2 linked regions of the Sphaerotilus montanus genome follow. The protein of the gene in region 1 interacts with the protein of each later gene in a pairwise test. Links are inferred from orthologs where the notes say so. Each region holds a gene or a part of one and is shown on either strand. Other genes may lie near its edges.

Region 1 (5,188 bases):
TGTCTACCACTTCGTCTTCCTCAAGGCCGTGCGCGATGGCTGGCCGGTGGTCAGCCAGATCGTCGGGCCCGTGGTCGGCCGGGACGCTGTCCAGCGCGAGCGCTACACCCGCGAGAATCTGGATGCGATGGCCCAGAAAGTGGGCGAACTGCAGGCGAAGCTGCTCAAGCTGGAGGCGGTCGGCGAGCGTGTGTCCGGGCTGGCGGGGCTCAAGCCCGAAGAACTGCGGGCCCTGGACGATGCTGGCAAGGCCTCGACGTCCGGCCCGGCGTCGGAGCTGTCGGTGGCCAAGGGGGCGGGCGGTGGTCCGTTCGTGCCGGCGGCGGGTCCCTCCGGTGCGCAGCTCGACCAGCTGGTCGAACTGCTCGATACCCAGGCAGACCGCTCGGGGGACGTCTTCGTGCTGGTCGAGTCCCGGCTGCTGGAGCGTCGGCTGGAGATGCTGATGGTGCCCAGCATCGCGCCGGTGGATGTGCCGGTGGGCTCCGGGTTCGGCTTCCGCATCGACCCGTTCAACCGCCGTGCGGCGCTGCACACCGGGCTGGACTTCGCCGCCCCGACCGGCACCCCCATCCGCGCTGCCGCCGGTGGCCGCGTGCTGGAGGCGGATCGGGACGGCGCCTATGGCCTGTCGCTGCAGATCGACCACGGCAATGGCCTGATCACCCGCTACGGCCACACCTCGCAGATCCTGGTCCAGCCCGGCGACGTCGTGCGCCGCGGACAGGAAGTCGCGCTGGTCGGCAGCACCGGCCGCTCGACCGGACCGCATCTGCACTTCGAGGTGCTGCTGGGCGGCGTGCCCCAGGATCCTGCGAAGTTCCTGGCCCGAGGTGAAAGTCTCGATGCCGCCGCGCGCACCTCGGCCGAGGTCACCCCTGCAACCAGGCTCCGCAAGTCCCGGTGATAAACTCAAAAGTTGTCCGAGGGCACGCCTGAACCGCGTGCCGGCCTGGCCTGCCGACGCTGCTGCTGACCCGGCCGCACCTCACCTCCTTCCGATCCCCCACCCGCGACATGGGCTGAACCGCCGCGGGTTTGCTGCACCTGCGTCCACTTCATGTTGCCCAAGCTCCTCACCCAGATTTTCGGCAGCCGCAATGACCGCCTGCTCAAGCAGTACCGGCGCGTCGTCGAGCGCGTGACCGCGCTGGAGGTGCAGTTCGAGAAGCTCTCCGAAGACGAGCTGCGCGGCAAGACGGCCGAATTCCGCCAGCGCGTGGCGGCGGGCACCTCGCTCGATGACCTGCTGCCCGAAGCCTTCGCCGTGGTCCGCGAGGCCGGCAAGCGCTTCATGCGCATGCGCCACTTCGATGTGCAGCTCATCGGCGGCATGGCCCTGCACAACGGCAAGATCGCCGAGATGCGCACCGGCGAAGGCAAGACGCTGATGGCGACACTGCCCGTCTACCTCAATGCACTCGCCGGCAAGGGCGTGCACGTGGTGACGGTCAACGACTACCTCGCGGCCCGCGACGCCGAGACCATGGGCGGGCTCTACAACTACCTTGGCATGACGGTGGGCGTGAACCTGCCGAACATGTCGCGCGAGGACAAGCAGGCCGCCTACGCCGCCGACATCACCTACGGCACGAACAACGAGTTCGGCTTCGACTACCTGCGCGACAACATGGTCTACGAAGTCGCGGACCGCGTGCAGCGTGCGCTGAACTTCGCCATCGTCGACGAGGTGGACTCGATCCTGATCGACGAGGCCCGCACGCCGCTGATCATCTCGGGCCAGGCCGACGACCACACCGACATGTACGTGCGCATCAACGCCGTCGTGCCGCACCTCAAGAAACAGATCGGCGAAGCGGATCCGCGCACCGGCGAAGGGGTCATCGAGGCCGGAGACTTCACCGCCGACGAGAAGAGCCACCAGGTCTTCCTGACGGAAGACGGCCACGAGAAGGCCGAGGCACTGCTGGCCGAGGCCGGGCTGCTGACGCCGGGCGCTTCGCTCTACGACGCCGCCAACATCACGCTGGTCCACCACCTCTACGCCTCGCTGCGCGCGCACCACCTGTTCCACCGCGACCAGCACTACGTCTCGCAGAACGGCGAGATCACCATCGTCGACGAGTTCACCGGGCGCCTGATGACGGGCCGCCGCTGGTCGGACGGTCTGCACCAGGCGGTGGAAGCCAAGGAAGGCGTGAAGATCCAGGCCGAGAACCAGACGCTGGCCTCGATCACCTTCCAGAACTACTTCCGCATGTACGCCAAGCTCGGCGGCATGACCGGCACGGCCGACACCGAAGCCTACGAGTTCCAGGAAATCTACGGCCTGGAAACCGTCGTGATCCCGCCGAACCGGCCGATGGTGCGCAAGGACGAGCTGGACCTCGTCTACAAGACCGGCCGCGAGAAGTACGAGGCGGTGGTCAAGGACATCCAGGAGTGCTACGGCCGCGGCCAGCCGGTGCTGGTGGGCACGACCTCGATCGAGAACTCGGAGCTGGTGTCCGAGATGCTGAATAAGGCCGGGCTGCCGCACCAGGTGCTCAACGCGAAGCAGCACGCCCGCGAAGCGACCATCATCGCCCAGGCCGGCAGCCCGAAGATGGTGACGATCGCCACCAACATGGCGGGCCGCGGCACCGACATCGTGCTCGGCGGCAACGTCGAGAAGCAGGTGCAGCTGGTCGAGGCCGATCCGGACCTGTCGGATGCCGAGAAGGCCGTGCGCGTCGAGCAGCTCAAGCGCGAATGGCAGGGTCTGCACGACCAGGTCAAGTCGCTGGGCGGCCTGCGCATCATCGCCACCGAGCGCCACGAGAGCCGCCGCATCGACAACCAGCTGCGCGGTCGCGCCGGCCGGCAGGGCGATCCGGGCTCCTCGCGCTTCTACCTGTCGCTGGACGATCCGCTGATGCGCATCTTCGCGGGCGACCGCGTCAAGGCGATCATGGACCGCCTCAAGATGCCCGACGGCGAGGCGATTGAGGCCGGCATCGTCAGCCGCTCGATCGAGAGCGCGCAGCGCAAGGTCGAGGCGCGCAACTTCGACATGCGCAAGCAGCTGCTGGAGTACGACGACGTCTCCAACGACCAGCGCAAGGTCATCTACCAGCAGCGCAACGAGTTGCTGGAGCAGACCGACATCGACGCGCAGCTCACGCACCTGCGCCGCGGCGCGATGACCGATGTGGTGCGCGCCTTCGTGCCCGTCGAGAGCGTCGAGGAACAGTGGGACCTGGACGGACTGGAGAAGACGCTGCGCGAAGAATGGCAGCTCGACGTGCCGCTCAAGGCGCAGGTCGAGGCCAGCCAGGAAGCCACCGACGAGGACATCGTCGAAGCGGTGTGCGTGGCGGCGGATGCGTCCTACACCGCCAAGGTGGCGCAGGTCGGTGCCACGCAGTTCGGCAACTTCGGCCGCATGGTGCTGCTGCAGGCGATCGACACGCACTGGCGCGACCACCTCTCGGCGCTCGACTACCTGCGCCAGGGCATCCACCTGCGTGGCTATGCCCAGAAGAACCCGAAGCAGGAATACAAGCGCGAGGCCTTCGAGCTGTTCAGCCAGCTGCTGGACGTGGTGAAGATGGAAGTGACCCGTCTGCTGATGACCGTGCGCATCCAGAGCCCGGACGAAGTGGCGCAGGCGGCGGTGGCCATCGAGGAGCGTGCGGAGCACCTCGCCAACGTCACCTACACCCACCCGAACGAGGATGGCAGCGTGTCGCAGGACGCTGAGGCCAGCGCTGCAGAACTGTCGGAAACGCAGATGCAGCGCACCGGCCGCAACGATCCCTGCCCCTGCGGCAGCGGCAAGAAGTTCAAGCTCTGCCACGGCAAACTGACCTGATCCTCGGTCGTCCGCGCCGAGATGACCATGACACCTGATACCTTTCGCCGCAGCCCGGAAACGATTCCGGGCCGACGCCTTCGCCTGGAGAAGATCCATCCCCGCCATGCGCCCGCCTTCCACGCGAGCGTGCAGCGGTCGATGGTCGACCTGGACTTCATCGCCTGGGGGCACCACCACTGGAATGCCGTGGCGGCACTCGAACACTGCGAGCGCCAGCGCGACTGGGTGGACACCGAAGGCGAGGGCGTGATGTACCTGGCCTTCGAGCACGACACCGGCACCTACGTCGGCTGTGTCGACCTGCACAGCGTCGATTTCGGCGTGCCGCGCTGCCAGATCGGGTTTGTCGGCTGCAGCCGGCAACGCGGCCGTGGCCTGATGCGCGACGCGACGCTGACGCTGATGAACTGGGCCTACAGCCGCGGCATGGCGCGCATCGAGGTGTGGTGCGACGTGCGCAACACCCGTGCGCTGGCCTTTGCCGAGAGCCTGGGCCTGCAGCGCGAAGGCTTGATGCGCAAGGTCGAGCGCGACGCCCGCGGGCAGCTGTGCGATCAGTACCTGCTGGCCCGCCTGTCCACCGACAGCGTCCCTACAATCGCCGATTCGCGCGACAGCGTGGCCACCGTCTGAGGGCTGAAGCCCGGGAGGGCCGCGTCTGCGCTCCTTCCGCTTCGACCGCCAGACTGCCATGCCCGTCAATCTCACCGCTCCCAATCCCCAGGACCTGCACCCGGTCGCCGGCGTGCAGCTCGGCACCACGATGGCCGGCGTGCGCAAGGCCAACCGGCGTGACCTGACCGTCGTGCTGCTGGCACCCGGCTCCAGCGTGGCCGGCGTGTTCACGAAGAACCGCTTCTGTGCCGCACCGGTGCAGATCTGCCGCGACCACCTCGCCGCCGGCCCCGCCAAGCGCGCCATCGTCATCAACACCGGCAACGCCAACGCGGGCACGGGCGACGACGGTCTGGTGCGCGCCCGCTCGGTGTGCATCGGGCTGGCGCAGGCGCTGGACATCGCGCCGGAAGAGGTGCTGCCGTTCTCGACCGGCGTGATCATGGAGACGCTGCCGAGCGAGCGCATCCTGGCCGGCCTGCCCGCCGCGCTGGCGGATGCGCAGCCCGACCACTGGGCCGATGCCGCCGCCGGCATCATGACCACCGACACGCTGCCCAAGGCGGCGTCGAAGCAGGTCGTGATCGGCGGCAAGACCGTGACGGTCACCGGCATCAGCAAGGGCGCCGGCATGATCCGCCCGAACATGGCCACCATGCTCGGCTTCGTGGCCACCGACGCCGCGATCGACCCCGCGCTGCTGCAGCCGCTGGTGACGGAGGCCGCCAACCGCAGCTTCAACCGCATCACCATTGA
Region 2 (4,709 bases), 2.5 Mb from region 1 along the record:
GGCCATGTCCTCAGCTACCTGCATGACCTTTTGGACGCGAGCGAACTTCTGGGGTTTTGCTTGCTGAACCAAGAGGGCTTGGCGCGACTTACCAAGCTGCGACCTGCGCACGAAAGAGAACAAACGCCCTACATCCCCCCGCGCATCTGGACCTATCAACTCAAGCGACTGCACGCGTGCATGCAGGACTACACCGAGCACCAAGATCGCATTGAGGACTGTTTTCGATTCTGTCTAGAAGCGTATGCCGCGAGCCATGGCTCGCTCAAGGCGGCCATGAGTTCGACGGCCGCCACAAGTAAATCACCATTCCCAAACAGGCCATCCAAGACTTCCAAAGGAGCCTTCAAACTGACGGCTGACCGCTTTGGCGTCACCGATTTGCTGGAGCGCTGGACTGGGCCGTTTACCAACGAGAAGTCCGAGAAGCAAATCATCAAGCTCTCTCAGTACCTGGACCTAGTCTCCAAGGCGGGCTTGGCTTATTTACTCAACTTATCTCTCATGCGCATCGAAGAGGGCTACAGCCTGCGCTCGAATTGTCTCCTGGTCGAGCATGACAAGACGTATGGCGACATCCCCATGCTGGTGGGCGCGACGACCAAGACCGACCCTGATTCGGATGCACGCTGGCCGGTATCCAAAAGTACCCTGACTGCGATAGAAGCCATGAAGCACATCGCCGCTCTACGCATGCTTTGTGCCCGCGAACGTGACGACCTGGGCATCACTGGAGAAGACAAAGTAACGCCCTACCTGATGTCCTACCAGTATGAACCTTGGAGCAAAAGCAAACATAAACCCTATGGCACAAGGCCAAAGCCTTCGGCTTATCAGCAGGTTCTCTCCTCTTATCCCCTCTTGCTGGACAACGAGCAAATTACGATCACGGCGGAAGATCTGCGGATCGCACTGCAGATCACGCCGACCTTGAATCAGGACGCCTTCAAAATCGGGGTGGCTTGGCCCTTCGCCTACCATCAATTGCGCCGCACCGGAGCGGTCAACATGCAGGCATCAGGCTTGGTGGATGAACCATCCTTGCAGTTGCAGCTCAAACATCAGACCCGTGCGATGACGCTTTACTACGGCCGCAACCACTCGCGCTTAGTGCTCAATGAAGAGACGCGAACGATGTTTCTCAAGGCCATGTACCAAGAACAGGCACGGGCGTTGAGTGCCATACCGGGCCCCCAGTTCGTCAGTCCATTGGGCGAGACACGCAAGGCTGCCATCGTGCATCTGATCGCCGAGAAGGATGCTGTCGCCCTCAGCAAGGCCATCAAGCGAGGCGAAGTCAGCGCGCGCAACATCCGCGCTGGCTTTTGCTTCAACGCCCGCCCCTGCCCGTATGGTGGTATCGAGTCCATCACGCACTGTCTCGGGGAAGAGGATAGCAAGGGCTGCCCCGACCTGCTACTGGACAAAACCAAAGTTGGCGACATCAAGCGCTACGAGAAGGCCGTTGACGATCAGTTGGCAGTTGTTCATCCTGATTCCCCCCGCTGCCGAGCCCTCCAAGGCGAGAAGCGCTCAATCGAGAAGTTCTATGCCCACGCCCAAGCCAAAAACTGCTGAGACCAACTTCCGCGAGGCCTTTGAGCGCCTGAAGTCCGGAGTACCCAAGGTCTTGCCAGCGGGCACACCTGTGAGCCAAAACAACGTCGCCAAGGAAGCCGGTTGCGACCCCTCTGCGTTGCGCAAGGCGCGGTTCCCTGGCCTCGTCGAAGAGATCCAAGACTACCTCGCCACGCACGGGCATGAACGCCCGACTTCTGAGCGACAACGCCTGCTCAAAGCCCGCCAGGTCTCACGCGGCAAAACGGAGACCATCGCCAGCCTCAAGGTGCAACGCGACGATGCAGTGTCACGGCTGGTCGAGGCAGATGAAGTAATCGGCAGCCTCACCCTCCGCGTCAGGGACTTGGAGGCGAGATTGGAGAGTCTTCAGCCTCGCGCCAGCATCATGCCCGTGGCCGCCGCCAAGCCCAAGGCCATCCTGCGAGCCATGGACATCATGGACCAGAAGTAGGCGACAATCGCGCCCGATGTATGGACAGTGCTTCGCCCGCAAAAAACGCCTATTTTCAAGACATTCTGGTTATGTCCATGGGTGTTCAACACGCCGGTCGCTCGACGCCGGCGGCGTGGTGTTTTACGCCAACTACCTGAAGTTCTTCGAGCGCGGCCGCACCGAGTGGCTGCGTGGTCTCGGCTTCTCGCAGGAAGCGCTGCGCCGTGACGAGGCCGCGATGTTCGTCGTCAGCGACACGACCGTGCGCTACCTGCGGCCGGCGCGGCTGGACGATGAAGTCGTCGTCACCGTGCGGCTGGCCGAGTCGGGCAAGGCCAGCCTCGTCATCGACCAGCAGGCGCTGCGCGGTGGCGAGGTGCTCGCCGAAGGCCGCATCCGCATCGGCTGCGTGGACGCACAGACGCTGCGCCCGCGCCGCATTCCCCCCAACCTCCTTGCCTCCATCGGACCCGCATGAACCAGGACCTGAATATCCTGCAACTGATTCTCCACGCCAGCGTGGTCGTCCAGATCGTGATGGCCATCCTGCTGATGGTGTCGCTGGCCAGCTGGGCCGTGATCTTCAGCAAGATCGTCGGACTAAAGAAGGTCCGCCAGGGCAACGACCAGTTCGAGCGCGACTTCTGGTCCGGCCGCCACGTCAACGACCTCTACCAGCAGAGCGAGCGCAACGCCCAGCACGCCGCCCCGATGGAGCGCATCTTCACGGCCGGCATGCGCGAGTTCCTGAAGCTGCGCGAACGCCGGGTGAGCGACGGCGGCGCGCTGCTGGATGGCGCCCGCCGCGCCATGCGAGCGAGCTGCCAGCGCGAGCTGGACGTCGTCGAGTCGCACCTGTCGTTCCTCGCCACCGTCGGTTCGGTATCGCCCTACGTCGGCCTGTTCGGCACGGTCTGGGGGATCATGCATGCCTTCACCGGGCTGGCGAACCTGCAGCAGGTCTCGCTGTCCACCGTGGCCCCCGGCATCGCCGAGGCGCTGGTGGCCACCGCGATCGGCCTGTTCGCCGCCATCCCGGCCGTGATCGCCTACAACCGCTTCGCGCGCGACATCGACCGCATCGCGATGCAGCAGGACAACTTCATGGAAGAGTTCTCCAACATCCTGGCCCGCAACGCCAACCAGTCGGTCGGTGCCACGGCCTCTGCCCCGGTCTCCGCACCGGGTCGGCTCTGACATGCCGGCCGTGAGCAGCCGCGGCGCGGGCCGCCGCCGCACGATCAACGAGATCAACATGGTCCCGTTCATCGACGTGATGCTGGTGCTGCTGATCATCTTCATGGTGAGCGCGCCGCTGATGACACCGGGCGTGATCGACCTGCCCACCGTCGGCAAGGCGCAGCGCCAGCCGGACCGCATCGTCGAGGTGCAGCTGGATGCGGGCGAGCTGCTGCGCGTCAAGGTCGATGGCAAGGCCGACACCGCCAGCCCGGACGCCGAGGGCGAGCGCATCGCGCTGCCCCAGCTCGCCAGGCGCATCAAGGCGCTGCAAGGTGACGGTGCCCATGCCGCCCAGACCCCGGTCATCATTTCAGCCGACAAGGGCGTGAAGTACGAAGCCGTCGTCAAGGTGATGGACACGCTGCAGAAGGCGGGCATCGTCCGGGTCGGACTGGCCGTGCGCACGACCGGGGCCTGAGCGACGATGGCCGGGCCGATGACACCTCCACCGCCGCCGCCGGACCACCTGCGCGACCCGATCCGCCACCCGCCCTCGGCGGACAGCCTGCGCATCGGCACCTCGGTCGCGCTGCTCGCACACGCGGGGCTGATCGCCGCGCTGGCCTTCGGCGTGGCGTGGAAGCGCGAGGAGATCGCCACGGTCAGCGCCGAGCTGTGGGCGGCCGTGCCGCAGCAGGCGGCTCCCGCTGCGCCGCCGCCGGCACCGGCCCCACGGGTCAAGGCAGAACCTGTCGCGCCGCCACCCGCACCCGAGCCACCGGCCCCGGTCGTCAAGCCGCCGCCCCCACCGCCAGCCCCTGCACCCAAGGTGGTCGAGCCCCCGCCGCCACCCGCCCCGCGCGAGGCCGACATCGCCCGCGAGAAGGCCGACAAGCGCCGCCGCGAAGCCGAAGAGGCCGAGAAGCTGGCCAGGATCGAAAAGGCCCGACAGGACAAGGCCGAGAAGGCGGCCCAGGACAAGGAGCGAGAAAAAGAGAGAGCGAAGGAACGCGAGCGGGAGAAGGCCGAGCAGAAGGAAGCCGACAAGCAGGCCGCACTCAAGAAGGAGGCCGAGCGCAAGGCGGCAGAGAAAGCCGCAGAGAAGGCCGCCGCCAAGGAAGCCGAAAAGGCTGCCGCAGCGGAAAAGGCCAAAGCCGCCGCCCAGCAGGAAAAGACCGCCAAGGCCCGCGAGGACAACCTCAAGCGCCTGCAGAAACAGCTCGGCGAAGGCAGCGACGACGCCGCGCCGCCCACCCCGTCCCGCGCCACGCCCGGCACGGGCAGCGGTGGGGGCAACGCCGCGCAGTCGTCCGGCCCGTCCGCGGGCTATGCCGGCCGCCTGCGCGCCTACCTCAAGCCCAAGCTGGTCTACACCGGCCGCAACATCGGCTCGACCCCGGCCGTGGTGCGCCTGCGCGTGGCACCGGACGGCACCATCCTCTCGCGCGAGCTGATCAAGTCCAGCGGCCAGGCCGATTGGGACCAGGCCGTGCTCGACGCGATCGACCGCGCG

What was found. The genes of interacting proteins can lie anywhere in the genome.
Region 2: the proteins of secA (region 1) and BDD16_RS16485 interact in binary tests that used the Escherichia coli proteins (3 or more experiments, as listed by UniProt). The link is inferred for Sphaerotilus montanus from one-to-one orthologs.

The regions. Positions count from the first base shown.
Region 1 is NZ_JACCFH010000001.1:1,105,242-1,110,429, reverse strand. What follows is about bases 743-4,014. They hold secA (preprotein translocase subunit SecA), read left to right. Parts: upstream 743-1,060; coding sequence 1,061-3,814; downstream 3,815-4,014. Other genes in these bases: BDD16_RS04870 (GNAT family N-acetyltransferase), read left to right, coding at 3,842-4,014; BDD16_RS04880 (M23 family metallopeptidase), read left to right, coding at 743-907. Also shown: more of BDD16_RS04880, read left to right, coding at 1-742; more of BDD16_RS04870, read left to right, coding at 4,015-4,450; bifunctional glutamate N-acetyltransferase/amino-acid acetyltransferase ArgJ, read left to right, coding at 4,509-5,188. UniProt on the Escherichia coli protein: Required for protein export, interacts with the SecYEG preprotein conducting channel.
Region 2 is NZ_JACCFH010000001.1:3,611,224-3,615,932, reverse strand. The notes cover bases 1,027-3,819. They hold BDD16_RS16485 (YbgC/FadM family acyl-CoA thioesterase), read left to right. Parts: upstream 1,027-2,147; coding sequence 2,148-2,492; downstream 2,493-3,819. Other genes in these bases: tolA (cell envelope integrity protein TolA), read left to right, coding at 3,693-3,819; BDD16_RS16475 (ExbD/TolR family protein), read left to right, coding at 3,213-3,674; tolQ (protein TolQ), read left to right, coding at 2,489-3,211; BDD16_RS16490 (hypothetical protein), read left to right, coding at 1,550-2,032; BDD16_RS16495 (hypothetical protein), read left to right, coding at 1,027-1,578. Also shown: more of BDD16_RS16495, read left to right, coding at 1-1,026; more of tolA, read left to right, coding at 3,820-4,709.